Regions from separate parts of the Acinetobacter sp. IK40 genome, predicted to be linked through region 1. Evidence: predicted binding sites of a transcription regulator. Region 1 holds the regulator's gene; the other holds the start of a gene.
What was found. The regulator PhoB, encoded in region 1, activates phosphate uptake and scavenging genes when phosphate is short. The targets are predictions, from matches to a motif close to TGTCATNAANCTGTCATAA.
Positions count from the first base shown of each region.

Region 1 (15,263 bases):
TACCGCGATCAGGCACAGGCCTTTGCTTACGACAGCCTGGCCTTGGCTTTGGCACAAGAAGCGATTAGTTTACAACTCGATGCGCAACTCAGGCCTGATCAGCGCTCATTTTTATATATGCCCTTTATGCATAGCGAATCCAAACGCATCCATGAATTTGCCCTCAAATTATTCCAGCGCCTCGGCAATGAAATTAATTTAAACTTTGAGAAAAAGCATAAAGTGATTATTGATCGTTTTGGTCGTTATCCCCATCGCAATAAAATTTTAGGGCGAGACTCTACCCCAGAGGAAACAGAGTTTTTAACCCAGCCCAATAGTAGCTTCTAGGTCGATCTCCCTCGACCATTGATATTAGGAATTGCATATGAAATCGTTATTAATGTGCACACCGCTTCTGCTCACATTGACATTTGCAGGCTGTGCAACCGTCCCTGCCAAGCCCCGAACCTTTGACCAGTTGGGCCAGTTCACCGCTTATCCGTTAAATAACAAAACCTACCGTGTCGGTTTTCAGGCGGATAATAATTTGAGTTATGGTACAGCAGAGGAAATTACCTTACTCAAGGCTGCGCAGACCACGGTTAAAAATGGTTTCCGCTACTTTACTGTAGTGGATGACCCGAGTAATGCCCGGCATAAAGCGCCACGTCAGGCCGTGATTTATCCGACACCGTCGTATTATCCTTATGGTTACTATCGTCGTCATCCCGCCTTTTGGCCGGATCCCTTCTACGATACCCCACAAGTGGTCAATATTGATCCAATCCAAGTGTCGTATACTATTGAGTGTTTCAAGACTCAGCAGCAAGCACCAGATGCCTTTGATGCACAACTGATTTTGCAATCTTTGGGGCCAAAATACGGTTTGAGTCCAACAGGAGACGTGTTGCAGCCGCCTGCACCACCTCAAAATAAAAAGTAATTAAAAGGATGGCTCAATGAGTTCAGTCGAAGAAATCCACGTACCTAGCCTGCAAAGAAGTAAATACTTTGCCACCATGGCCCTGATTATTGCCGTGGTGTCATGGATTGCTTTAATGGTCGCGGCGCATTTTCTCCCTGAATATAAATGGCTCATCCATATTTTCATGCTTGGTGCAGAAGCAGGCGTGGTGGGTGGCTTAGCCGACTGGTATGCGGTCACGGTACTGTTCCGCAATCCCTTTGGCAGAATGCCTTTACCCAAGTTATTACGTGATCACACTGAAATTATTCCACGGAATAAGGCACGTATCGCCGAGTCGATGGGACGTTTTGTGCAGGAAAACTTCCTGTCACCACAGATTGTCGAACGCAGTTTACAAAATGCCGATATCAGTCTGGCGGTAGGGCAATGGTTGGCCAGTCCAAAGAATAACCAGCAGGTGGTGCAGATGATTCAGCACACCGTGCCAAGAATCTTTGAATTTGTCAGTCAGGATCAAATTGCGCATTTTGTCCAGAATAACAGTGTGCAATGGGTCAGAAGCACCAAGGTCAATAAGCTGGCCAGTGAAATGCTGCGGGCAGTGCTGGAAAATGATTTCCATCAGGATGTGTTACAACGCGGACTGGATCTGGCACATGAATGGATGGTGTCTCATCCTGAAGAAGCACGCGATTTATCACGTAAACTGTTTCAGGAACTCGGGGTCTGGAAACTGGCCAAAGGTGCCAGCTGGATCGGGATTGACGTCCAGCAACGTACCATTGACTCGCTGATAGAAAAAGTTGAGTCGATGCTGGCCAATCCTGATCATCCATGGCGTCAGGATATTGAAACCACCACACATAATCTGATGCTGCAGCTGGCAGAACCCGACAGTGAAGCCAGCCAGCGTTTAAATCGTGGCAAAGATGCCTTGCTGGATAGCCCACAAGTGCTGAACTTTATCAGTGGTGCAGTTGCGATACTATGTGATGCGATCAAGACCGATTTAATGCAGCCAGATTCAGGTATTGCCACCAACTTACAGGCGGCGATTCAGCAACTGGGTGAAAGCCTGATCCAGAATGAAAAAGTACGTCAGGTATTGAATGAAAAAATGGTGGGCTTGGCGACCAATTTCAGTGAGCAATATAGCGACAAGATCATTCGTTATATCAGTGAACGTATCCATGAATGGGATTCACGGGAAATGATTGCCAAAATCGAAAGCGAGGTTGGCGGTGATTTGCATATGATCCGCGTTAACGGCGTGATTGTCGGTGCCTTTATTGGTTTAGCGCTTGGTGTAATTCGTGCTATTGTGGAAAATGTTTTGTGATATCAAATAAAAAACCTGTTCCCTGTTCTAAATAAGATACGCAGGATAAGTCATTCGCAACCTGCGTGGTTTCAATTCAATGTTGTTTCTGCGAGGTAATCGAAACAATGCAAGAAGTGAACAGGTTTTGCGAATGACAATGCTTTTGGTTACTTTGGGCAAAACCAAAGTAACTCCAGCTGAAGGCTTATCCTGAAATTAGGTGGGTACTCGGCAAGACACCGCCACAATAAATAATTCATTAAAATTTAATTAGGTAATTTCAATCATGTTGCAACTTCAGTCAAAACTCCCAAGCCAAGGCGTGACCATTTTTAGCATCATGACTGAACTCGCACACAGACTCAATGCCCTGAATCTGTCCCAAGGCTTCCCTGATTTCCCGGCTCCAGCTGCCCTGCTAGATGCGCTGAACCAAGCCACACTCTCAGGCTATAACCAATATCCCGCAGGGGATGGGGTATTGGCCCTGCGCGAACAGCTCGCCACACAATGTTTACAACGCAATCAATTGCAACTTGATCCTGCCACTGAAATCACCATCACGTCAGGCGCAACCATTGCCATCTTTTGTGCCATTCAAGCCTGCATCCATGCAGAAGATGAAGTGATTATTTTCGATCCAAGCTATGACAGCTACGCGCCTGCAGTTCAACTGGCTGGTGGAAAATCCATTCATATCAATCTGGAAGCGCCATCTTTTCAGGTGGACTGGCAAAAAGTCAAAGACAGTATCAATGCCAAAACCCGCATGATTATTGTCAATACACCGCATAACCCAACCGGCGCAATCTGGTCAGTACAAGACTGGCGACAACTGATTGAACTGATTCAAGATAAAAATATTGTAGTGCTTTCAGATGAAGTCTATGAACATCTGGTCTTTGATGGACAAAAACACTTTAGCGCACTGCAATTTCCTGAATTACGCGATCGCAGTTTTGTGATTGGCTCTTTTGGTAAAACCTACCATGTCACTGGCTGGAAAACCGGTTATTGCGTGGCTTCGCCGCAGCTGATGCGACTGTTTCGCCAGATTTATCAGTTTGCCAATTTCTGTGGGAATATGCCGTGTCAATTGGCGCTGGCCGATTACATGCAACAGCAACCTGAGCATATTCAAGAGCTCCCTCATTTTTACCAGGCAAAACGCGATCTGTTTAATACCCAGCTTCAACACTCACGTTTTCAATTTACCCCGTCTCAAGGCACTTATTTCCAGAATCTGGATTACAGCAATATTCGTCCAGACTTAAATGATGTCGAGATGTGTCAGTTCCTAGCCGAGCAACATAAAATCGTGGCGATTCCCATTTCAGTATTTTATCGAAAAGCACCAGAATCACTGCGCCTGATCCGCTTCTGCTTTGCCAAGACCCATCAGACCCTACAACGTGCCGGTGAAATCCTCCTGCAGTGTTGATCAACAAAAAATAAACCGAACGATAAAGTTCCCAGCATCACTTATGATGCTATGTTGGAAAAAATAGATACGCTTCAGGCTGAAGGGTGAAGGAAACTGAATGACTCCACGTCAACCGCTGGTGATGCAACCCAATCTCTGGAAAACATTTTTTCTGTTTCTGGTGCCTTTGATTGCCACCAATATTTTACAAAACCTGTCGGGTACGATTAATACCATCTTTGTCGGTCAAATGATGGGCGTAGATGCCATTGCCGCTGTTTCCGTGTTCTTCCCGATCCTGTTTTTTCTGCTGGCTTTCGTGATCGGTATTTCAGCGGGAACTACTGTACTGGTGGGACAGGCCTGGGGCGCACAAAACCTTGAAAAAGTCCGCTGTGTGATTGGTTCGACCCTGTTTATGACCTTGATTGGCGGGAGCATTATTGCCGTACTCGGTCTGATATTTGCCAAGCACATTCTGGAATTATTGGGCACCGATCCCAAGGTGATGCATCTGTCCTTGCCTTATGTGCAATGGATGCTGGTCGGTAGTCCGCTGTTGTTTGTTTATATTATTTATACCTCGATTCTGCGTGGTGTCGGCGATAGCGTCACTCCCCTAATTGCCTTAAGTCTGACCAGTCTGATCGGTCTGGCAGTCACCCCGGTTTTGCTGAAGGGTTATTTTGGTTTCCCTGCATTAGGTATCGTCGCACCCGCGATTGCCACCATTCTGGGCTATGCCTTTGTACTGATTTTTTTAACGGTTTATCTGAACCATAAAAATCATCCCTTAAAGATTGATCGTCAATTATTGCAACATATTCGCCATGATGCCGAGCTGAGTAAATTAATTCTGAAACTCGGGATTCCAACCGGCATCCAGATGGTGACGACCTCTTTAGCTGGTCTGGTAATTATCGGCCTGATTAATCATTATGGCGCACATGCCACCGCAGCTTATGGTGCCGTGAATCAGGTACTGAACTATATCCAGTTTCCAGCCTTGTCGATTTCAATTGCCGCTTCGATTTTTGCGGCTCAAGCGATTGGTGCAGGTCAACCTGATTTATTGGCCAAAGTGACCCGAACGGCTTTGGGCATGAATTTCCTGTTTACGGGGACCTTGATTATTCTGGGCTACTTATTCTCTAAATATTTAATGGCGTTGTTTATTACCGATCACAGCGTGATTGTACTGGGACAGCAACTGCTGTTTATTGTGTTGTGGTCAATTTTATTCTTTGGTGCCAGTGCGATTTTTGCCTCGATCATGCGTGCCAGTGGTACGGTCAATGTTCCTATGCTGATCAATATTTTTACCATTCTCCTGATCGAAGTACCGTGTGCCTATTGGTTTAGTTCATTGTGGGGCTTAACGGGTATCTGGATTGCCTATGCGCTGTCTTTCGTCAGCTTATGTATTTTCCAAGGCTTTTATTATCAATTCTTCTGGAAGAAATCAAAAATCAAAGTCCTGATTTAAAACAAAGAAAAAAGCCATTCACAAAGAATGGCTTTTTTATGCAGTAATGACTTACATCATTTTGGTTGCAAGGGCTGCAATACGTTGATATCCCGTCGGGAATAAGCGCTGGAATGAATCCACAATACGCGCATCAGTACCAATTAACAGACGGCGTTTGTCCTTCTGTACGGCATTCAGAATTTGACGTGCTGCTTCTTCTGGTGGGGTACGCAGGAACTTGTCAAATTGCTTGATCGATTTGCTCGGGTCCATACCCAGACTCTTCAAGCTGTCATTCATTTTTGCTGCTTTGGCAATATTGGTGCGAATACCGCCCGGATGCACGCAGAGTGAGCTGACACCGCTCTTCTCAATATCCAGCTCCTGACGTAACGATTCAGTAAAACCACGCACTGCAAATTTGGTGGCGTTATAGGCAGACTGAGTTGGCTGCGAGGTTAGGCCAAAGATACTTGAAATATTGATGATATGACCATCTTTGGTTTGTTTGATAAATGGCAGGAATTCTTTGGTGCCGTACACCACGCCCCAGAAGTTGATGCCAACGATCCACTCCAAATCTTCATAGCTTGCGCCTTCGACCGTTGAGCCAAGTGCGACACCTGCGTTATTGAAGATCATATTGACCGAACCATGATCCTGTACCGTCTCTTGCGCCCATTGTTTTACCGCATCACGGTTTGAGACATCAAGTACTTTTGTGGTGACTGTTACAGGGTATGGCTTCACCAATTCAACGGTTTGAGCCAAACCTTTTTCATTGATATCACTTAACGATAAATGACAGCCCTGTTTCGCTAACAAGATCGCCAGCTGTTGTCCAATCCCAGAACCAGCACCGGTGATCGCTGCGACTTTATTTTTAAAATTTTTCATTGCCTATCCTTTGTGTTGCGAATGATATGCACAATATTCGCCCCAATCATGCGTTGTCATGTGCTGTTTAACCTGTAACCAATATAATTTTGACAATACAGGTTGTCAATATAGTACAGTCAAGCTTTATGACAAATGGCAATAACCGACACCTAACATGTCATAATAGGCCTATTTACATTCTTGACCGAAGATGTGTAAAAGAGACAAGGCATATTTTCAAAATTTGGTTATGCTAGATCGGCAGCAAATGACAGCAATGTAAAAAAGTACGTGATATCCGATTTAGCGACATTTTAGGGAACGGTTTTTCAATGACAACTCCAGAGCAAGCGACAGACAAGAAAAAAAAGGCAGCAACCAAAGAGCGTCAATTCAAAGGTCTCTCGTTAACTGAGCGCAAGCAGGCACGTCGTGACAAACTGATTGAAGCGGGTATTGCCACCTATGGTACCCATGGCTTCTTTTCGGTCACGGTCAAGGATGTCTGTAATGAGGCCAAGCTGACTGAACGCTACTTTTATGAATCCTTTAAGAAAAGTGAAGATCTGTTCCAGACCGTGTTCCTGAAAATGATCGAAAAAATGCAGACCTGCCTCACTCAGGCGGTTCTGATGGCAGCCCCTGAACCTAAAAATATGGTTAATGCCGGTTTATCCGCCTTATTAAATGCGATTAAGGATGATCCTCGTATGGCACGGATTATTTATATCGATGCCATGCTGGTGCAGGACCTGCATAATCAGGCTACCATTCAGGAAACCCTGACCCAGTTCGACCGTATTATTCAGGGCTTTGTGATGATTACCATGCCCAATGCACCGCAAAGCACCGAAGAAGTGTCGTTAATGGCAACTGGCCTGAATGGTTATGTGACCCATATTATTATTCGCTGGGTTTCGGAGGGCTTTAAACAGCCGCTTCAGGATGTGCTTTCTGCCTGTTGTGCTGTGTTCTTGTCCTTTATCGAAACAACCTCACAAAAAAATTAAAATCGTTTTACAGTTTTGTGACAGTCATAGCCATCGCATGACAGATTGATTAACCCAATGAATTTATTTGCTTTATGATCAGGCAAGTTGTCATCATATGGTCATGACTCTGCCCCACAATTGTCACAATTTATTGCTAAATTCGACTTTATTCCCTCTTTTGCAATGATATTGTCATAATTAATCTTTGTAATAAGCCTGTCATAACAACAAAACGGTTAAACCGTTACAGATTTTAAGGGTATTGCGCTGTGAAAGATGACTATATTTTAATTGTCGATGATGAGTTACCGATCCGCGAAATGATCCATACCTCTTTGGATATGGCAGGCTTCCAATGTTTACAAGCCGAGGATGCCAAACAGGCGCATCAGATTATCGTTGATCAGCGTCCTGCACTTATCTTGCTGGACTGGATGTTACCAGGGGGTGTGAGTGGTGTAGACTTATGCCGTCGCCTGAAACGCGATGAGAACCTGTCTGAAATTCCTGTGATCATGCTCACTGCACGTGGCGAAGAAGACCATAAAGTTCAAGGTCTGGATGCCGGTGCAGATGATTACATGACCAAACCCTTCTCGACACGTGAACTGGTTTCCCGTATCAAGGCGGTATTACGTCGTGCCAATGCACTAAGCGGAGAAAAAGTGATTGATGCCAATGGCTTATTACTCGATCCGGTTAGTCAGCGTGTTAGCTTTGGCAACAGTATTTTAGACATGGGTCCAACCGAATATCGTTTACTGGCCTTCTTTATGACCCATCCGGAACGTGCCTATACACGTGCGCAGCTGCTTGATCAGGTGTGGGGTGGCAATGTCTATATCGAAGACCGTACCATTGACGTGCATATCCGTCGTTTACGCAAAGTGCTAGAGCCTTTTGGTGTTGACCGCTTTGTGCAAACGGTTCGTGGCACAGGTTACCGTTTTTCGACACGAGCCGATTTAGCAGTAGGTTAAAAATCTTTTATGTACGAACCTTATCCGGTCCCTGAACTGGCACGTGAACACCAGCGTTTTCGCTACAGCAGTTTATGGACGTTTGCAAAACAAGATTTAAGGCTGTTACTTTTTTTCTTATTGATTGCAAGCTTAATTGGATTTGGGGTTGGCTACTTTTGGAGCTGTATTTTTATTGCTTTTGTGGTGTTTTTCGCCCTGCAGCTCCGCTCGCTTTATCTGGTCAATGAATGGATTTCAAACCGTCCCTATGATGTTCCACCCAATTTAAACGGGATCTGGGGCGCTTTGCTGTTCAATGTTTATCGTGCACAACGTCAGGAACGCATTGTTCAGGCGGAAATGGTCGGTCTCATTGACCGAGCCCAGTCTTCTCTGGTTGCTCTGGCAGAAGCCGTGGTTCTGATTGATGACCAACATCAAATCGAATGGTGGAACCCCGCAGCCGAAAAGCTGTTAGGGATTAGTCCTTTGGACCGCGGACGTAACCTATTGTCGATTTTACGCCAGCCCAGTTTTATTGAATATTTTAACAACCCAGATCAATCCCCTGATGGGATTCGTTTGCAAGCGCAGATGGAAGAAGAGCGTTATGTGCACGTCAAACTCACCCGTTTTGGGGGAGAAAGTCGTTTATTGGTCGCACATGACACCACGCGCGTCCATAATCTGGAACAAATGCGTAAAGACTTTGTCGATAATATTTCACATGAATTACGTACGCCGCTGACCGTACTCAGTGGTTATATCGAAACCTTTACCGATCAAGATGACATTACACCGCGCTGGAAACGTGCTTTTACGCAAATGCAGTCCCAGACCAAACGAATGAATGCCTTGGTCAATGATTTATTGTTGTTATCCAATCTGGAAAATAATAAGAAAGTCGCGAAAAATCAGATTATTGATATGGCCAATCTGATGAACCAGATCTTTGATGATGCACGTGCCTACAATCTGGATTATGGTCATACTTTAAATCTGGATATTGATAGCCATTGTGACCTGATTGGCTCGGACATTGAAATTGCCAGTGCCTTCAGCAACTTAATTACCAATGCAATTAAATATACACCGCCTGGAGGCATCATCACCATTGGCTGGCATGAAGCGGGTGACCATGCTTCCTTTACCGTACAGGACAATGGTATCGGCATTGATCCAAAACATTTACCACGCCTGACTGAACGCTTCTATCGCGTCGATAGCGCGCGTAGCCGTCAAACCGGCGGTACAGGTTTAGGGCTGGCCATTGTCAAACACGTCTTGATGCAACATGGCGCACATCTAGAAATCACCTCTAAAGAAAATGAAGGCTCAACCTTTACCGCGATCTTCCCGAAAGAACGTCTGTATCGCATGCTATAAATTTTAGCTTCAATAAAAAAAGCCGACCCTTCTGGATCGGCTTTTTCAATTCTGGATCATAGCAATCAGTGACTGGCGTTTGCATTAAGCTCTGTCGACTCGAGCAAATGACTGGGTAAGCCAAAGATATGATCAAAAAAGTAATTATAAACAAAGGTATAACATGGGATCAGCACCATCAGACTGAAGTCCAGCAAGAACGCCTTAACTAAACTGATTTGCATCCACCATGCAATCAACGGAATCAAAATCATCACCAGTACAATCTGAAAGCCAATCGCATGCGCAATACGTCTTAACACGGTACGCTTTTTCGAGGTTTGGGTTTTTTCCCACATCTCGAACACATAGTTATAAAAAAAGTTCACGGTTACGGCGATGACTGCAATCAAGATCGACAAAGGCCCGGTATGACTAATGGTGGTACCTGACAGCACTGCCAGCACCATTGCACAGATAAAAAAGCTAAAAACTTCATAGAAAAACACATAAGTGACTCTTCTCTTGGTTCCTTGCATGACCACACCTTAAAATCAATAATGAGTGGATTTTACGCTTTAATTTTGATAAAAAAAGTCAATCGTTATCAGTACAACTGACAAGTGAATTAAAATGAAATTGACCAGTGAACAGCTTGAGCTGATTCTTGAAATTATTGATCGAGGAAATTTTTCAGCGGCTGCCCGGGCACTGAATCGGGTACCTTCTGCCGTCAGTATGGCGATTGCCAATTTAGAAGCGGAACTAAATTTAAAATTATTTGAACGCAGTAAAAATCATCTTGCGCCCACTGACATTGCCTTATCCATCGAGCCACACGCCCGATTGATTGTGACTAAACTGCGCCAGCTGGAAATGCATTTAACTGAACTTTCAACAGGACTGGAAACCCGTATTGCAATTGGTGTGGCTGCAGACGTCAACCAGAAACTTTTGTTGCCTGCTATTGCCCATCTGCTGCAACGCTATCCGCTACTGGACATTGAAATGGTCAGTGCGCCACAACAAGAATTAAAAGCACGCTTACATCACAATGAAATTGATCTGTATATTGCCTATAGCTCATCCGAGCTCGACCGGAATGAGCGCTTTCGACTTTTAGGAACTGAAAAATTTGTTGCAGCAATTTCTCCTCAAGGTGCACAACAGCTCAAGGACAATCATAAAAATGAATTGACCATGCTCTCTGAACTCAGACAGATTATTATCGCCAGCAAACACTACCCTCTCCCGGATAGTCGGGTCCTGGTCTCTGATTCTTACTGGTATAGCGATAGTTTATTGATGGCAATTAATATGGTGGAACAGGGCTTTGGCTGGGGAAACTTTCCACTTTCGACCGTGCAAGAACATTTTACTCAAGGCAGTCTGGTTCGACTGGAATTTCATGACACCACCAATCGACTGGATATGCCGATTCACGCCATCTGGCCGAGCCACAAACCTTTAAGCCAGACCATCCAGATGCTGATTGAACTCTGGACCAAACAAATCAATATGGAATAAAAAAAGCCCGACATCCTGTCGGGCTTTTTTCGTATTTCGTTACTAGGTGCAACTCCTGTCATACCTCACGTCCTGATGCCTGAACTTATCATTTTTGTTTTATGTTCTGGAACTTCCTGTTCCTGATGAGTTCATATTAGGCAATTCAGCTTGGGTTGAAAATGGGATATTTCCTCTAATCAGTGTAAGCAAAAACGTACATCGCCATGCGCTCATCTCATTTATAAAATTGGTCATGACATCAAACATGATGCGAAGATTTACCTAATCTCCTGATAAATCAGTCTGCTGTGAGATCGGCTGTATGCCCATATAATGGTCATAGCTCTGCACCAATAAACAAATCATTACTGCAGCAATCAAGGTCACAATCTTGTTTTTCATCGTCATTTTCAGCCACCTGAATCAAGAACCTATAAAAAAGATATAAGATTTCTCCCATCTCATCTAATATAGAAAAAGCTGGTACTGATCTAATTTTGAGATATGTGGACATTAAAACAATTCAATTATCTAATCACGATTGTCGAAACCGGTGGCTTTATTGCCGCTTCGGAGAAGCTGTTTATTGCCCAATCAGCACTGAGCAGGCAAATTAAAAATTTAGAAGAAGAATTAGGCTTTGAGGTTTTCGACCGCTCTGAAAAGAAGATAAAACTTACGGTTGCAGGTGAAGCACTATATAAAAGTTTAAAAACCAATCTTGATCATTTAAAAAGTTCCATTGTCAGTGCCCAAAGTATCAGTCGGGGTGAAGGCCGAATTATTAAAATTGCCCATTCCAGCAGTATCGTACTGGATCAGAACAAACTGGAAGTCTTTGAGCAGCTGTGTGACACCCATAATATTGATATTGAAATGAATACTTTATCCTCTGAATTACAGCTCGAATATTTATTAGATGGCAGTATTGATCTGGGTTTTATCCGGCCACCGATTTATCACAATTTAGATGAGGTCAATTCGATTAGCTTATACACTGCCCCATTATATGTGGCCGCCCATATTGCCGATCCGATTTTAAGTGAAAAAGAAAATATTTCGATACGTGAATTAGCAGCATTGAATTTTGTTTCTGTACCGCATAAAGCGCGTGGTGGCCTAAGCTATCTAGCTGCCAACTTATGTCTGGTCAATGGTTTTTCTCCGAAAAGAACCCGAATTTATTCAAGGAAAAGGTCTCAACTGGAACTGGTCGCCAATGGCTTTGGCATTTGTATTGTGCCTGAAGAATTTAAAGTGATTCTGCCGAGTAATGTCAGGCTTATTCCAATTCAGGACGAGAATACACTCAGTGAAGTGAAACTGATCTGGAAAAAGGATGAAGACCTGCTGATTGACCGCTGTGCCGCCTCAATTCATGCGTATTACAATGCCAAGCCAATCAATTAAACAGCACTCTAAAAAAATAAAATGAAAAAAGCCCGACATCCTGTCGGGCTTTTTCGTATTCCTTTCACTAGATACAACTCCTGTCATATCTCACATCCTGATGCCTGAACTTATCATTTTTGTTTTATGTTCTGGAACTTCCTGTTCCTGATGAGTTCATATTAGGCAATTTAGGTTGGGTTGAACATGGGACATTGACCTTGATTGATGTAAGTAAAAGCGTACAGGTTTGGGTTAAAGTCCATCAAAGTTAAATAAACTTTATTTCCTTTTAAAAAGATAAAAACAACTGGATATTAAGAATGCAGCCTGAAAAGTAATGCATATCAGCACTGAATAATTAGCACACTGCGTAATTGAGTCATAAATAATTTCTTTATAAGATACGGTTTCGATCATATTTAATAGAATCAATTCTAAAACAAGTAGTAGAAATGTCATAGCTACATAAAAGCATTTGTTTTTTATGAAGATTAAAATTATTGAAAAAATAATAGATACTACACCGCACGCCGCTAACATTGATGGATCATTAGCGGAAACCCCATTTAATTCTTTAAAATAGGTAATAGTTCCTATAGCGATATATTCATTGATACATAAATCTTGACCAAATTTATCAATCGTATACCCACCTATACCTGACAGGAATAAAAACACTATAGCTACATATCTCATCATAAGTTATGGACTCAATTTTAATGATAGATCAAATTTCCAAGTTTCAACTTGTCTTTCAGAATCTGCACGACATGTCCCTTCACATCCATCAGGTATTGTAATAACACACCATACAGAGCTAATTTTACGGCGTCATGCTCTTTCCATGAGCGGGCAAAGACGATCTTTTCTAACTATGCTTAGGAATTCTTCTCCTTTATCCCACTGTCTCAGGCCTTTTCACCGCGAATAATAAAAAAACTCGCCCAAGTTCACCATTTGAAAGACTCACGATTCAGTTTCAGGTTAATTTTTTAGAATAATCAAATTGATTGTTAGAGTGCTGTAATCACAAAACTGTACATCAAAAAATCAAAATCAGTTTTTGATAAAACCCGTCTAATCTTATTTGAATTACGCTATATCATTGGATTTTAATAATTGATTTCAAAATAATGTCACTCTCTGTTCTTATAAGCATGTTTATTTTTTCACTTACAATGTCCATTTCACCAGGACCAATCAATATTACAATTCTTTCAACCAGCTTAATGCATGGATTTCGAAAAACACTACCCTTTATTTCAGGAGCAACGCTTGGCTTTACCTTGTTATTAATATTTTTAGGCTTTGGATTTAGCCAAATTCTTAGCCATTATCCTATTTTTTTCAAAATACTAGAATGTGCAGGTGCATTATTTATTTTTTATATGGGGCAAAAAATTATACTTTCTAAACCAGAGATTGAGCTTGTAAATAATATATCTGTTGCCAGTTTTACAGAGGGATTCCTCTTACAATGGCTCAATCCTAAAGCATGGATTGCATGTCTCTCGGGCATCTCCTTATTCACCTCACCCATCAGTTATTTTCCTCTTGTTCTGTTTATTCTTATTTATTTCGTTACTTGCTATCTCTGTTTCATTATTTGGGGTGTATCAGGGCATAAACTCGCAAAAATATTAACCAACTCATATCAGCTCAGGCTCCTGAATATGTTGATGGGCGGATCTTTAATCATACTATCCATCTTTATGCTGATCCAACTATTGGGGAATTAAATGATTGATAAATTCGCTCAATTAAAGCATGGGCAATACCATTAATTGGTATATTCGCAGGCCAAACTGCATACACACTCAAGGGTTCAAGTATCCAATCCGGTAGCACTCTTACAATATTTTGCTGATCAAGATCAGCTTGAATTAATTCATCAGGAGGTGCTGCCAGTCCTGCATTTAATTTTGCCAGCCGATAAGCAGCATCAACATTATTCACATAAATATGAGGCTGGTATGAGATTACGACCTCTTCTCCTGTATGTCGATGCCGTAATATTCGTTTATTTTTTCTCATACTCAAACCCAGCCATTTCATATTGATCAGCTGTTTTGGATGAGTAATGGGCGGATACTGACGTAAAAAATCCGGGGTCGCAACAATACTTCGGGCTAAGGGAAACAGATAACGAGCTTTAAATGAACTATCTGCAAGCTCACCAATTCGAAAAGCAATATCCACATTTTCAGCAATCAAATCTGTTCTGCTATCATCACAAGTAATGTGTACAGTTAAGTCCTTATATGCCTCAAAAAATGTGGTAATACATTGCATAAACTCGCTATGGATAAAAACTGCTGGGATGGAGATATGCAATTGTGTCTTTCTAAGAATAGAACGTTGTTTAAAGTCTGAAATACCTGTCTCATAGGTTTCCAGCATACCTTTGGCCGTTTCTAAAAGTTTTTGTCCATCATGTGTTAAGGTCATTTTTCGTGTATTACGATAAAATAAGGCACACTCCAAATTTTTCTCTAACTTGGCGAGATGCATACTCACCGTTGCCGTCGACAGGCCTAGTGCTTTGGCTCCTTTGGATATTGAACCAAATTCAGCAATTTTTGCGAAAATAATTAAATATCTTATATCTTCAATCATATTATTTAATCTAGAGCACATAAAACATAATAAAAATCAAAACTCATTCTTAATCTTGGAATTGCTTTTATAACTTAAGTAAAAATTTAAGCTGGCTAGCCCTGCTGCAAAAAAACAATACAGCATGAAAACGGTAATATTGATTAAGGGCCGGTCTAGTAAGTAATTACCTAATATTGTTGCCGAAGTTAAAATTCCTAAAAATTCAAAAAAAGAAAATTGAGGTATTAAGTCTTTCATCATTATTCACCTTTATTTTAAATTATCTAAGCTTATTTCTAGTGGTACAAAATATATAAGATATTGCATATAAATAAAAAGCCCCAGTTTTGGGGCTTTTTTACAATTTTATCAATTAAACCGAATGACCTAAACGCTCACCCATCACCACAGTCGAATTGGCTTTAAACTGCTCTTCCCAAACCA
Region 1 is NZ_JANBOE010000003.1:319,472-334,734, forward strand. Features, by position in the region: gene MSG93_RS07835 (DUF924 family protein) at 1-330, shown strand, start outside; gene MSG93_RS07840 (CC0125/CC1285 family lipoprotein) at 368-925, shown strand; gene MSG93_RS07845 (DUF445 domain-containing protein) at 942-2,249, shown strand; gene MSG93_RS07850 (methionine aminotransferase) at 2,518-3,672, shown strand; gene MSG93_RS07855 (MATE family efflux transporter) at 3,773-5,140, shown strand; gene MSG93_RS07860 (SDR family NAD(P)-dependent oxidoreductase) at 5,192-6,019, opposite strand; gene MSG93_RS07865 (TetR/AcrR family transcriptional regulator) at 6,334-7,011, shown strand; gene phoB (phosphate regulon transcriptional regulator PhoB) at 7,263-7,973, shown strand; gene phoR (phosphate regulon sensor histidine kinase PhoR) at 7,983-9,341, shown strand; gene MSG93_RS07880 (PACE efflux transporter) at 9,407-9,859, opposite strand; gene MSG93_RS07885 (LysR family transcriptional regulator) at 9,954-10,847, shown strand; gene MSG93_RS07890 (hypothetical protein) at 11,112-11,237, opposite strand; gene MSG93_RS07895 (LysR family transcriptional regulator) at 11,334-12,239, shown strand; gene MSG93_RS07900 (hypothetical protein) at 12,501-12,920, opposite strand; gene MSG93_RS07905 (LysE family translocator) at 13,355-13,960, shown strand; gene MSG93_RS07910 (LysR family transcriptional regulator) at 13,932-14,837, opposite strand; gene asd (archaetidylserine decarboxylase) at 15,193-15,263, opposite strand, start outside.

Region 2 (15,263 bases), on a different contig from region 1:
GATAGATTGCTTCTGCCTTGTCTAATATATGGCTAAATAATGAACCGAGTCCGAGGCTTAAATACATCATGCACAGATAACCCACTACAAAGCTCAGTACAAAGCGATAAAAAATGCTCAGTCGGTAGACAAGCGAAACAGATGCAGATTTAGCCATAACGGGTCTTGAAGCAAAAGGAGAGAGAAATAAATCACATATGGAAATGATTCTTGTTTATATTAAGTCTTCGTTCCATCTCAATCAATTCTTCATTCATCGTAAATCTAGATTGTGTTTTTAATAATAAATGTCATCTTAGATCGGAATTGATTTTCACCAATCATGAACAATTTGCATGGTTTGGGGTGATTCGATGTAAAATCATTCTGTTAGAATCATTTAAACATTTCTGTGGGGCGTGGGTCTTGTTAAAGCAAAAACTAAAAATTGGTATCGTGGTGGGGGAAGTTTCTGGAGATACTCTAGGCGTGAAACTCATGCGCAGTTTTCGCGAACAAGGCATCGATGTCGAATTTGAAGGGATTGGCGGTCCACAAATGATTGCGGAAGGTTTCCATAGCTATTATCCCATGGAAATCCTGTCGGTCATGGGAATTGTGGAAGTTCTCAAAGACCTGAAAAAATTATTTGCTGTGCGTGATGGTCTGGTCGAACGCTGGAGCGAGCATCCGGTTGATATATTTATTGGTATTGATGCGCCAGATTTTAATTTACGTTTGTCCAAAACCATTAAAGAAAAGAATTTACCGATAAAAACTGTGCAATATGTCAGTCCATCGGTATGGGCATGGCGGCAAGGCCGTGTACATGGCATTAAACGCAGTATTGATCTGGTCCTTTGTTTATTTCCATTTGAAAAAACCTTTTATGAAAATTATGAGGTTGCCGCTGCATTCGTCGGGCATCCTTTGGCGAAACAATTACCGTTAAAAAATCCAATTGCAGAAGCCAAACATCAACTGGGATTATCGGCACATATTACTCACATTGCGTTATTACCGGGTAGCCGCCGTGGTGAAATTGAACGATTACTGCCGCTATTGACGGGTGCTGCAGAAATCCTGCATCGCAAGCATCCTGAGCTCGAGTTTTTAATTCCTGCAATTAATGATGCGCGCAAGCATCAGATTGAACAGGGCATTCAAAATCTGGATGCGAGCCTGAAAGCTAAAATTCATGTGCTGGAAAATAGCGACGCAGAATCCAAGATTGGCCGTATGGTCATGAATGCCAGTGATATCGTGGCATTGGCTTCTGGTACGGCAACACTTGAAGCAATGCTATTGCATCGTCCAATGGTGACTTTTTATAAGTTGAACTGGCTGACCTATATCATTGCCAAATTGCTGGTCAAGATTCCCTATTATTCTTTGCCCAATATTATTGCCGGCAAAAAAGTGATTGAGGAGCTGATTCAGGCCGACGCAACACCTCAGCATTTAGCCACTGAAATTGAACGTCTTATGGATCATGAAACGGCGCATATTCAGATGATGCAACATTTAAGCATGCATAAGCAGTTGATCTCGGGGAATACCGAGGATCCGGTACAGGCAATTTTGAACTGTTTAAAAACTGGATAAACAAAAAAGGTGGCAATTAAGCCACCTTTTTATGATTCGGATTATGCGCGAAGAATGAGCTCATAGCCTGTGTACTTACGGATATTGATCACCCCAATATCCATTAATAAATACTGGCCTTTAATGCCTTGCAACACACCACGAATTTTAGGCGTTTTATCCAGATTCAGCGATTTAATCTTTTCAGGATAAGCTTCGACTGGATAAATAAATTCCTGCTGTTTTTCGTTCTCCAAAAACTCCAGATTTTCATTGAACTCAAGATTCTGGTTAAACTCCTCACGAATACTTTGAATCTTAGGTGCAAACTCTTCCAGAATCTGATCACGTTTTTCAATCAGGTTTAAGGGTTCAGCTTCACCTTTAAGGAGTTTACGCCAGTCGGTTTTATCTGCAATCTGGGTACCAAACAAGGTTTCCAGATGCCCTGACAGACGGCGCGACCCGACTTTTAAAATCGGTAGCGCCTGAGTTGCACCTTGATCCAGCCAGCGGGTCGGCATATTCACGATACGGGTGATGCCGATTTTCAAGGCGCTGGAGTTGGCTAAATAGACAATATGCGGCTGGAAGCAAACGCTATGGGCAAACTCATCTTCACGGCAGGTGCCCAAGTGATAATGGCAGGTTTCTGGCTTCATAATGCACAGGTCGCATTCGGCCTTGGTTTTAAAACATTTAAAACAATGTCCTTGTGAATAAGACTTCGGTGTTTTTGAGCCGCACGAGGTACAAAAGATATTCCCGGTCCATTCGATCTCGATTTCCTGTCCTAACACAAATGGCAGGTCAGTTTCTGTACGATCTAATATAAATTTATATTCAACATTTGCCTTGCTTGTTGATTGATCAGTTACACTATGCGTTTTGAGCGCTGCATGCATTTTATGACAAATGCCTTGTAGTTCCATGAATAAACTCTCATCTTTCTCAATCAAGGGTTGCAGTTATGGCTGAACAAAATGTCATCACTTCTATGCTAGACGATTTATCTCAAGAACAGCCCATTCATACTGCACTTTGTATCGGTCAGCAGATTGACCAAAATGCTTCAATTCAATGGCATTATTTTAACGTAACTGACTTTTTAAGTCTGCCATTTACGCAACGTTATGATTTAGGTTTTGTATTATTTGATACAGAAGAAATGCAAAATCTGACTGAAACGCAAAAAGCACAGCTGTTGGTGAAGTTACGTGACCTGATGGCAAAGCGAATCGTGGTGGTGAGCAAGCGTGAAGATGAAAAGCTGTTACGTTCGCTCGGGTTTACCCAGTTGATTGATAAGACGACGCATGACAGTGACTTTGCACTGTGGCAGTTTAATATTTTGACTTATAAGCATGTGCCGGACTGGTTCAATTCCAAATTCTGGGCCAATCCGGAAAACTGGGATAAATTCCGCTGGTAAATGCTTCATGCTGCGCTTTTAATCAGATCATTATTTCAGGGCAAAGCCTTGCAAAATTTAACAATTTATCTTTGTGCTGTATTTTCAAAGCAGCGTATGCTTTTGGGATAAATAATTCCAAAAGGAACGTTTAGGTTATGACAGATTTAACCAATATTGTTGAAATTTTAGCGAAGCAAGCTTTAGGCGGTGGTCAGCAACAGTCAGGTCAGGCTGGTGGTTTAGGTGGGATTTTAGGTTCGGTACTGGGTCAACTGGGTGGACAACAGCAGAATACGCAAAATCAGCAAGGTGGCTTAGGCGGTATTTTAGGTTCGGTGCTGGGTCAATTGGGCGGTGCCTCAGGTTCAACCCAAAGCAATGCAACCGGTGGCGGTAGTACAGCGCAAACTTTATTGATTGCCGTGTTACCTCTGGTTTTAGCCTGGATTCAAAAACAAGGTGGCTTACAAGGTGCCTTGGATAAGCTGAAAAATGCCGGTTTAAGTAATCAGGTACAAAGCTGGGTCGATCCACAACAGCAAAATGCCGAAGATGTTCCTGCGCAGAATATTCAAAGCTTATTTGATGATCAGGATGTTGAGCAGGTTGCTCAGCAAACCCAAGCGCCTAAACAGGCGATTTACGGTGCGATCGCTTCGGTTCTACCACAAGTGATTGATTCATTGACGCCTCAGGGCAGCAATACCAATCCTCAAGAAGCCAATCAGGATATTCAGCAAGTGCTGAATCTGGTCAGTGGTTTTTTAAAGAAATAATTTTTCCTTCAAAAAAAGCCTGCTTGATCTAAGCAGGCTTTTTTGTGGCGCAATGTTGATGAGTTCAGCTTCTATATCCACTGAAAATGGCTTAGTTTGAAATAAATGATGAATGACATTGTTGCTTTGAGCTTTCAGTCGTGAATGTGGGGCCATACACCGAGCTTGGTTCAGGGAACAGTTTGAGCAGTAAAGTATAAAGGAGTGCTGCGAGTACAATACTAATGGGTAGACTGAGATCCAGACCGTTAAATAAATGCCCCCAGATCCCGATAAACTGATCCGGTAAATGCACAAAGCATAAGCCAATCAGGGCACTTGGAATCCATGCAATGATGCCACGCCAGTTCCAGCCATGATGAAACCAATAGGCACCGCCTTTTATACCAGTTGCAAATACATGTAAATCATCATTTTTATAATACCCTCGACGCGATATAAATCCGATAATCATAATGATGATCCATGGACTGGTACACACCACAATCAGGGTGGCAAAAGTCATGACGCTTTGAGTCAGATTCGCTGCAAAACGGCCTATAAAAATAAACAGGATCGAGAGCAAGCCCACACAGATGGTCGCTTTAACACGGCTGAGGGTTTTTGGAAAAATACTCGACATATCCAAACCTGTACCATAGAGCGCCGTGGTGCCTGTAGATAAACCGCCAATCAGCGCAATCAGACATAAGGGGATAAAATACCAGGCCGGTGCAATCTGAATCAGCCCGCCAATGTAATTATTCTGCTGCATAAACATCGGTGCATGAGTTGCGACAATGGTGGCTGTCATAAGACCAAATAAAAAGGGAATAAGGGTTGCAAGCTGAGAAGCAAAAACTGCGACCATGATTTTGTGTGAAGATGTATCTTTCGGGATATAACGGGACCAGCCACCCAAAAAAGTTCCAAAGGAAATGGGATTGCTGAATGCAATCAATGACGCCCCAATAAAGGCAGCCCAAAATCCAGCTTGTCCCAATTGGATTTTTCCTGCATAGGCTGAATCGAATTGTTGAGAAAAAGCAAAAATACCTAAAAAGAACAATAGGCTTGAGGCAATCACCGCAATTCGGTTTACCAGTAGCATAAAACGGAAACCATAGATACAGATCACCAGTACCAGTAAGGCAAAGCCGCTATATACCAGTGCGTAAAGCCAGTTGCTTTGAGAAGAATGATCGAATAAGCGTTGCGTGGCCCCAATCAGCGCGTCACCGGAGCTCCAGACCGACAGTGAAAAAAATGCAATCGCGGTAAGTAAGGACAGGAAAGAACCGACAATTCTGCCGTGAACACCAAAATGCGCAGCTGAGGCTACGGCATTATTGGTTCCGGTACGCGCACCAAAAATTCCCATGGGTGCTAAGATACATGCACCAAATACAACGCCACATAAAATTGCCAATAAACCTGCCTGAAATGAAAGACCCAGCATAATCGGAAAACTTCCTAATACACAGGTCGAGAAGGTATTGGCACCGCCAAAACTCAGGCGGAACAGATCGAATGGTGTCGCCGTACGGGCATATGCGGGTATTTCTTCGATACCAAAACTTTCAATGTGTGTGATTGATTTAGAATTCTGTTTGTTCATATTGTTTTTCCTGCTTTATCTAAGGAACTTCCCTGGTCCTAAAATTTATAATTTAGGCGGCATCTCTTGAAACCTGCTGTTCCTGAGTCGCTAAAGAGCTATGCATTTGCTTCTTCCTGAGATGTGTAATGCCACAAATACCAATCAGAGAAAGCAAGGATAAAAAACTAAATAAAAGCGCCAAGGGTAACCATTCACCTGCATAACGTTGTGCAAGCAACGTTCCAATTAAGGGTGTAGTGCCACTTGTGATCGCTGCAATCATTTGATAGGAAATGGAAATACCGGAATAGCGTACTTGTGCAGGAAAAGCTTCAGCCATAAAACCTGCCACAACGGAATAGAGGGAAGACAGCGCAATCACGGCCAGGGTAATGCCTAAAACGATCAAATAAATATTTTTAGTGCTGACCAGCATGAACATGGGATAAGGAACGGCGATACATAAAATGGCCGCCCAGAATAAAAAACGATGCGAACCAATTTTGCTGGCATACCATGCAGCCACTGGCATCGCAATAAATTCAAATACAGTTACCCAAAATAAGGCATCCAGAATGGTTGGGCGACTGATGCCTACATATTGGGTGACATAGGTCATCATAAAGGTATTGGTAAAAAAGAAACCCGCGGTGCCGATCGTGATTGAGAGCCCTGCAAAAAGTACCTGAGGCCAGTAATGTTTGAGTAACTCTTTAATAGGGAACTTTACAATTTCCTGTTTTTCCTGAATTTGTTTAAATTCTGGTGACTCTTCAACACCTAAACGTATTGCAAGGCCGATCAACATAAAGACGAAACTGAGCAGGAAGGGAATACGCCAGCCCCAAGTGAATAAGTCCTGTTCATCTAATGAAGTAATGGCCCGAAAAACTAGCAGACAAAGGATCAGGCCCGCTGGACTACCCATTTGAGCAAAAGAAGCAAAAAAGGTTTTCTTGTGTGCAGGTGCATGCTCACTGGCCATTAATACTGCGCCGCCCCATTCACCACCTACGGAAAGTCCTTGTAAAAAGCGCAGTACAATTAACAGTACCGGTGCCCATATTCCAATATGGTGATAACTCGGAATCAAGCCGATTCCTGTAGTGGCCAAACCCATTAACAGCATGGTAAATAGCAGCATCTTTTTACGGCCCACTTTGTCGCCCAAATGTCCGAAAATGACCGCGGCCACAGGTCGGGCAATAAACCCAACCGCAAAAGTGGCAAATGCAGCCAGCGTACCGGTTACCGGGTCAGTTTCAGGAAAAAACACCAGACCCAGAACCAGTGCGGCGGCAGTGGCATAAACATAAAAGTCATAAAATTCGATGGTTGTACCCACGAAAGCTGCAGCAGCAGCCCGTTTTGATTGATCTATTTTCATCCTCTAAAATCCTTGAGTCTGTCTTTATCTGATTCCTATCTTTTGCGAATACAATTACTTATGTGTAGTAACTCCGGGTAGAACACATAACATTTCATACAGGAGATTGGCACCTAATAGAGAGGTATTGCCCGTCGTGTCATAAGGTGGAGAGACTTCAACCAGATCACATCCCACCAGATTTAAACCTTGGCAACCGCGGACAATTTCCATGGCCTGAATGGTGGTCAAGCCGCCAATTTCTGGTGTGCCTGTACCAGGTGCCCATGCAGGATCAATTCCGTCAATATCAAAGGAGAGATAGACCGGCCCGCCATCGACTTGCTGTCTGACTTCTTCCATCAACGGTGCAAGTGATTTGTGCCAGCATTCTTCGGCCTGTACCACGCGAAAACCTTGACGTCGGCTCCAGTTAAAATCATCTGCACTATAGCCTTGAGCCCGTAAGCCAATCTGGACAACGCGCTGGCAATCGAGTAAGCCTTCTTCGGCTGCACGGCGGAAGGTGGTGCCATGCGCGACTTTTTCGCCAAACATTTCATCATTGACATCGGCATGCGCATCAATATGAACGAGGCCAACAGGGCCATGCTTTTTATAGATAGATCTAAGAATGGGTAAGGTCAGGGTATGATCGCCGCCAAGTGTCAGGGGGATAATCGGATGTGCCAGAATACGATCATAATGTGCTTCAATAATGCGTACGGCTTCAGCCAAATTAAAGGTATTAATCGGAACGTCCCCAAGATCGGCGACATTCAACGACTCGAAAGGCGCAGCACCAGTTGCCATGTTATAAGGACGAATCATCACGGACTCAGCACGGATTTGACGTGGGCCAAAACGGGTACCGGACCGTAATGAGGTACCAATATCTAAAGGGATTCCGATAAAAGCTGCATCAAGGTCTGCAAGTTCTGCTTCATTGTCTACCACGGGCAGACGGAGCATGGAGGCAATCCCCCCGAAACGAGGCATTTCATTTCCACCAAGCGGTTGATTTAACGTCTTGTTCATGTATTTCTCCTTTTTCTTATTTATTCACCACCCGCAAACCGGGTTAAATCCTATTTTTAAAAAACTTAGTTCAGATTTTTCTAAACTAATCTGATCATGGATGTTTTAAAATAAGGCGAGGAAATAAGGAAAAATATGATGGAAGACGTGGCCTATTCTGATATTAAATTAATTCGGATTTTTGTCAGTGTGGTAAGGAATAAAGGCTTTGCCAATGCCCAGCAGGAGTTAAATCTTTCCACCTCTGCGATTAGTACCTATATGACTCAACTCGAACAAGTCGTAGGTTTTAAGTTATGTGAACGGGGACGTGGCGGCTTTTCATTAACAGAAAAAGGACAGATGTTTTTACAGGAGGCTAAGCGTATCCTGCATGAACTGGAGAACTTTTCCCGACACACGGCCCAGATTAAGGGAGAGTTAACCGGGACGCTACGAATCGGCATGTTGGATTGTATGGTAACCGATCAGAATATTCCTCTGGATCAGATGATTAGCCAGTTTTCAAAGCAATATCCGCAGATCTATATCAAAATCCAGGTGCAGTCGCCGTATGAATTGCAAATGGGGATTCTGGAAAACCGTTTTGACGTTGCGATTGGTTCATTCTTTATGAAAATGAATGGGGTCATGTATCAGCCTCTGCATCAAGAACAACAATGGTTATTTTGCAGTGATCAACATCCCATGTTCGCACAACAGAACCTGACTGCGGACGTTATCCGGCAGGGCAAAATGGTCAGTCGGGGATACTGGAGTCATACCGAATTGGCAAAACAGGGATTTAAGCATTCATTTGCGACAGTTGACTCCATGGAGGCTCAACTTATTTTAATTTTATCTGGACAATATATTGGTTATTTACCGGAACATTTTGCCCAGCACTGGGTGGAACAAAAACGTTTAAAAGTTTTACTACCCGCAAAGTTTGGTTATAACGCACCATTCTCGCTTATTTTTAGACGCGGTAGAACACAGGAGCAAGTGATTCAGAATTTTCGTAAAGTGGTAAAAAACTTTTTTAATGATCAGCCGGTCCGGTCCAAAAAATAAAAGGGCAGATCCATTGATTGCCCTTTTATTTTTATTGAAGAACTAACTTCAGATTAGAAGTTATATTCCATACCTAAACCGATGGTTGTTTTCTTATCATCTTTTACTAACCAATCACGTTTTTGTTGACCTACCACACCGTAGAAACGTGTTTGTTTGTTGATTTGATAGTCAGCACCTACACCATAAAGATCTTGTTTACGATCATCACGGCCATTAACTTCAGTTGTAGAAGAAATATATTCTGCTTTTAACTTCACCGGTGTTGAAGGGATGGTATAGGCTGCTGTTACACCATAGGCATCTTCTTGTAAGCCCTTGTATGAAACAGCTGGTGAGCCTACCATCACTGTATCATCTGTTGGTTGAGCTGTTTGCCATAATGCACCAAACACAAGACCTTCAACGCCAGCTGGTGTCAGGTCGACAGAACCTGTAACACGGATTGCATCAGAATAAACACTGTTGTCGCCGCTTAAGTCACTATAAGCATTGTATTTAGAAGCAACACCAAAGTTACCTGCAACTGCTGCTGCTAGACCCCAGTCTTTATTTTCATAAGTTAAAGAGGTTGACACACCATCGCCAAATCCATCACGGCTGCCTTTTTGGCCCTTAACATCGTTCTTAACAGCTGATGATTCTTCACCTTGCTGGAACATGATGTTAAATCCTAAACCACCCAGCAGTTTTTTATCTGTTTCAAAACCAATCACGTTCTTTAAACGATCTTCACCCACAAGAACTTTGGTCATATCCAATTCATTGTGATCGTTAAAAATATCCTGATTATTGCCGGCAGCAGTTTTGAAGTATGAGTCAAACTGACCTACTTTTAAGGTACCGATCCCATCAGATTTAAGACCTATAAAACGGTTACGGTTGCTGAACACATCACCGTCACCATCTGCACTTACTTGCCATTCAATCAAGTACACTGCAGAAAGTTTATCAGTCAGTTTTTCTTCACCTTTTACACCAATACGAGAAGCGTTTGAGTTTACTTTAGTTACGCTTTCGTCTTTAAAGCCATTTTTATCAATTTGATCCAAAGTCACATTGAGCTTACCATACAATGTTGGTGCTGCTTGCGCTGCGTTCATGGCTAAAGTTGCTACAGTAGCAGCAAGAAGCAATTTTTTCATTGATATTTCTCCAAAACACTTTTTTGTAAATGGCCGATGCCTTAGTTACTGTTATAAGCTTGCTTGTGTACATAAAGTTACACAGCTCACTGACTTGTATGCAGTATCGGTAAACTTTGTGACAGAGAAGTGAAAGAAAAATGACAGTTTGATGACGATTCATATTTGGTAATAATTATATTTCTTATTTATTTTTAAAGAGTTAGAAAATAAAAAAACGGAGTAATAACTCCGCTTTTGACTAAACTGACATTTAAAGCTCAGCTTTGATCTTTTCAGCAAATGCCTTGATTTTTTCCTGATCACCCATTTGTGCCGCATGGCGACCCAGCTCATGCACAGAACTTGGAATCAGGTGAAAGTGAACATGGGGCACGGTTTGACCCGCTGCAGCGCCAGACAGTTGCATCAGTACAATACCTTCAACATTCAGGGCTTTTTCAATCGCTCGTGCAACTTTTTGTACAACTTGAATGGTATAAGCCGCTGCTTCTGCAGGCAAGTCGAGTAGGGTAACTGCAGGAGTTTTTGGAATAACTAAAGCATGACCATCAGCTTGAGGCATGATATCCATGAATGCGAGTACCTGATCATCTTCATAGATTTTGATTGCAGGTAATTCACCACGCAAGATACGTGCGAAAATATTTTGGTCATCGTATGCCATGATTCATCCTTAAATAGGGAGTAGGTGCTTTAATATTGAAAATGCAGACTCTTGTTTAGAGTAAAGCGGAGTGCTTACACTCCGCGCAAACTTGCTTATTTACAGTTCAGTTCTTTTTGACGCGCTTTGATGTCATCTAGACGTTGCTGCTCTTTATCAGAGAATTTTGGCTTAGTGGTATGGCAGTTCTCGTTACCATATTTCGCTTTTGCATCAGCATCTTTAAAACAGAATCCTTTAGATGCATAGATGAGGTTATAGTCATCTTGTAACTTTTTACATTCTTGTTCTGGGGTTGCAGCGTGTACACTAACACCAGTAAGGGTAATTAGGCCTGCAAAAACTGCAACTGTTAACTTATTCATGAGGTGTTCCTCTAATCAAAAAGGTATAAACCAATGCTGTATGAGAATAGATTCATATGGCTCTTGGTCGCTACGTATATACCAATATAAGGTTTCTTAATAAAATTTCAATAAAACTCTATTATTTGAGTGTAATTTTACTCCACAATTTATCCTTATATTGATAAAAATCCTTTAATATCAATGGTTTTTATAAAATACCATATAAAATAAACAATTATGAGGATATTAATCGAACACTATTGCGCTTAACTGAGTGCTATATAGCTATTTTTGTTGAACTATTTAGATATTTACCCAGACACTGATGTATTAACAAATCTAATCCTAAATATTCAATGAATTATTTATTCAGATCACGATGAAAGGCTATAAAATCATTCAATCTATAGTCTCCAATCATCTGAAAAAATGATCTATCCGTGGATAAACTATTTGGATGACTTTACTAGGCATGAATTTAAAATATAAATCAACAAAAGAAAATTAATCTTAAAAAATGGCCTGAAAGGTCAATAAAAACTGAATTACCGAACACATTAATATCGAAATGAGAAGTTGCTGAATATTCAATCAAGAGATTATATCCGTTGTTATTTTGAACAGTGCTCATCTGACATGATGATGATACTCCCAAAGGCTGCGAGTACAGCCTTTGAAAGGAAAATGGTTAGGCAAGGAAGAGATACGTTACTGCCTTGATCGGGCTTAAGTCGCATTATATTGCGCATTACGAAAGTTGATACGCTGTTCTTTGCTGTAGCGCATTGTTTGGCTGTCAGCATTGCGTTTGATGGCACGATGGTAGTTGATAATCCTTTTCAGATTACTCTTGAGCCATTTCATGGCCAGTTCATTTGAGTGAATCGGGCGGGGCTGACTGTCTATAGTATCTTTGACCAGCACCGTATTCCAATCAAAAGGCGCAGCCTGAATACCTCCAAAAAACCCGGTATCAAATTCAGGAGTGTAGTTCAAAGAAACTTTGAGCAGATAAATTTTGGGCCCTAATCGGACATTGTAAAACCCATTTACATCTTTGCCCATATATTGGGCGAAAGGGGTTGTATAGAGTTGCTTTTGCATCACATGCTCCACAAAATAAATTTTGAGCGGTGTGAGTTTGAAAAATGATTGCTTAAAGAAAAATAAAGTAGGGAGAGAGGAATATATTTCAGAACTCACCTTATTGATATGGTGATGGGCTGGTCATATTTACAGCACTTTGTAGTGATAGTGCGTCATAACTTGTCGGTTAGATTTTATCCAGTTGATAGTAAAATTGTCGGGCTAAAACATTGAATTTGGAGTTACACATGGTCTAGGTCAATAGAAAGAAATTAAATTTTATCTAATTGAAATAAAAACAAAAACATTTCATATTTTGGGATTAAACAAATCTTATATGTCTATTTTTAGGCTATAATGATGCTATGCTCATTAAAATTAGTACGCTATTAAACATTCAATTTCATCAAGAAATTAAAAATGCTGACATATATTAAAAATAACCTTCCTGTTTTTATACTGCTAGTCATTGTTGTTGCTGGGTTGGGTTCTCCTTTTTTCACCGGAAGATGGATTCTGGCTCCCAGATTAGTGGAAGTGGATAGCGAGTGCTATGGTGTAGATGTTCCGCAAACGATTGAGTATTCTAAAGTACTTCATTTTTGTTCATGTATTCATACCATTGCCATTGAAGATAAAGCAGAAAAGTATCGATACTGCACTCATTCCATAGAAAAATAATACAATAGCGCTTAGGCAATGAAATAATTGGCTTGATGGTTTATCATAAGCTAAGTATTTATTTAAATTAGAGTTTATCTATGTATATTGTATTTATTATTTTAACGATATTTCTGGTCCTAGGCTGGATAGCGAAGATGACTAGAAAAAAATAAGCTTTGCTAGGAATCGACTAGGCAGTCAAAGTTTATATTGTGTAGCTGGGCTTTAAAGTTGCAGGCTTATTTGCATATTTTTGTTGATATGCGTCACACTTTGCTCTATATTCGCTGTGTTGTTTCATTATAACTAAACAACAATAACCCTCATTCAGCGCAAAAGAATAAAGGGCAAGCCTACTCCTCTGGAGTGGGCTTTTTTATTGATCAAAATAGACTAGAATATGGGGATGAAAAGATCCCGCCTTAAACCGACACCCGTCACCTCAAACTGGACCACCGAACAGGACTGTTTTCTGATTGAAAATAATGGCTTGCCTATGGAGAAATTAATTTTAGATTTACCTTTTTCGGAGGACGAAATTTGGGCACGTAAAGCAGTGCTGGGATTGGTCCGTAGACAGAGACAAATGCAAAGAATCTAAAATAAATAATTAATTTATCAGTATTTTTTTATTGTATATGCTATAACAGCTCTTTATCAGGGGATGGATATGGCAATTATCACATTAAGAGATATCGAGACAAATAATAACCTCCGGGTCAAGTCAGTGATTGATCCAGGGATCAAGTTTGACGCCAGTGGTAAATTTGAAATTATTAATAATATCAAATGGATGTTTGAATATACAGAACTTGAAGTGCCCACAGAATTTCATGATACTTTGAATCACGCCAAACTCGACCAATATGTAGGTTTGCAATATGTGATAATCAAGATTGAAACAAATTAATTACTGTGTTTTTCAACTTCTGCAAGGTGTATTTTTAACCGGGATAACCAAAAAGTCAGCTTGTTTATCAAATTATGCATTCGCTAAATTAGCCGCAAGCTTAGGGCCAAGGAAGTAATTTTATAAATCAGCAAGGCGAATGGTCGATATATACAATTTTCTATCCACCTGTGAATGTAACAAACTTATAGCAAATACAGTAAATCAGGCGCGCAGGCGCCTTTTTTATCGCTTAAACATACATTCTGAAGCATTGGTTACACAAATGATGTGTGTTCACTGTTGAAATCTCCTGATCAATTATTCAAGCATGACAGGGTGAGTATTAATAAAGGGTAGAGGTCATGATTGATGAAAATAAGCCTTTGAATTTTGATGACGATAATGAAGCGCTGGATTTTGAAGATGAAGAATTCATTGATGATAAAAAAGAGGATGAGTTATACAACAGCATTACCAAAGATGGTTCGAGTGTAGATCCGGCAGATGACGGTGAAAAACATATTCGTCCTGAAGATGGTGATCCGATTGAAATTGAGGAATAAACGGGTCCGCTTCGGCGGGTTTTTATTGGGTTATTTACCTCGCTAAGCTGTTGTTCATGTTGGGCGTGAACGGTAATGATAAAATTTTTAGTATTGAGCTGAAGCAAAAGATGGCGTCAAAGCGTGGAAAATGCAGCATGAAAACAATTTTTGATTATTTAAAAAAGATTTTTGATTACAGGTCAGTCCAACATCGTCATCACAATCCAAGTCAGGGTTCCAATATTGCTACAGCAGTGGATGTTGATGCATCAATTGGTGTGGCGGTCGATCTGGATCATTCGGAAAGATCTGTAAGTCAGGTGGGCGTTGATTTAATTACCGGTTTTGAAGACTTGAAATTAGCAGCCTATGATGATGGAACCGGGACATGGACCATTGGTTTTGGTACAACAGTTTATCCTGACGGCATTCGGGTCAAACCTGGTGATCATTGCAATAGAGAACAGGCAAAACTGTTTTTCCAGCATGATTTAAAACGTTTTCAGACTAGTGTAAATAATGCGGTGTTGGTCCCTTTATCTCAAAATCAATTTGATGCATTGGTTTCCCTCAGTTATAACATTGGCCAAAATGCGTTTAAGAACTCTACACTGCTCAAGTGTTTAAATACCGGAGATTATCAAGCCGCAGCAGAGCAGTTTCTCGTCTGGAATAAAGGCGGAGGACAAATTCTTAAGGGACTGGTACGCCGCCGTGAGGTGGAAAGGGCGCTTTTCCTAAAAGGATAAAATCAATTTTAGATCACCGATGTCAAACGTTCATATGGACTCTATGACTTCTCCCAAACCATGATATATTCCTTTGAATCTGTGGCTGTATCTAAGCTTTCATTTAAAATCCTGAACCCGTGGGCTTGATAGAATTTCACACTATTTTTATTGTCTTGATATACATTTAATTGCAGACGGTTTCTTATTTGTTGGGCGTATTGAATCAGTTGTCTGCCTATACCTTTGGCCTGATATTCAGGGGAGACAAAAATTGCGGCGACGGTATGGTCTAGCAATGCAATAAAACCATAAATATTGTGAATATCTTCAGCTAGATAAACTTCGGACATGGGCAGATAGTTGTCTTGCATTCTGGAACTATTACTTTGCCAATAATC
Region 2 is NZ_JANBOE010000002.1:360,883-376,145, reverse strand. Features, by position in the region: gene MSG93_RS05840 (hypothetical protein) at 1-157, opposite strand, end outside; gene lpxB (lipid-A-disaccharide synthase) at 406-1,584, shown strand; gene MSG93_RS05830 (DUF2797 domain-containing protein) at 1,626-2,495, opposite strand; gene MSG93_RS05825 (DUF6231 family protein) at 2,534-2,995, shown strand; gene MSG93_RS05820 (YidB family protein) at 3,133-3,753, shown strand; gene MSG93_RS05815 (purine-cytosine permease family protein) at 3,845-5,350, opposite strand; gene MSG93_RS05810 (MFS transporter) at 5,403-6,719, opposite strand; gene speB (agmatinase) at 6,774-7,736, opposite strand; gene MSG93_RS05800 (LysR family transcriptional regulator) at 7,872-8,789, shown strand; gene MSG93_RS05795 (porin) at 8,843-9,934, opposite strand; gene MSG93_RS05790 (HIT family protein) at 10,188-10,601, opposite strand; gene MSG93_RS05785 (YARHG domain-containing protein) at 10,697-10,966, opposite strand; gene MSG93_RS05780 (hypothetical protein) at 11,675-12,052, opposite strand; gene MSG93_RS05775 (hypothetical protein) at 12,455-12,715, shown strand; gene MSG93_RS05770 (hypothetical protein) at 13,104-13,298, shown strand; gene MSG93_RS05765 (hypothetical protein) at 13,368-13,607, shown strand; gene MSG93_RS05760 (hypothetical protein) at 13,952-14,152, shown strand; gene MSG93_RS05755 (lysozyme) at 14,290-14,883, shown strand; gene MSG93_RS05750 (N-acetyltransferase) at 14,925-15,263, opposite strand, start outside.
Region 2: MSG93_RS05795 (porin) is a predicted target of PhoB. The motif match lies at 10,073-10,091, and genes of this name have one in related genera.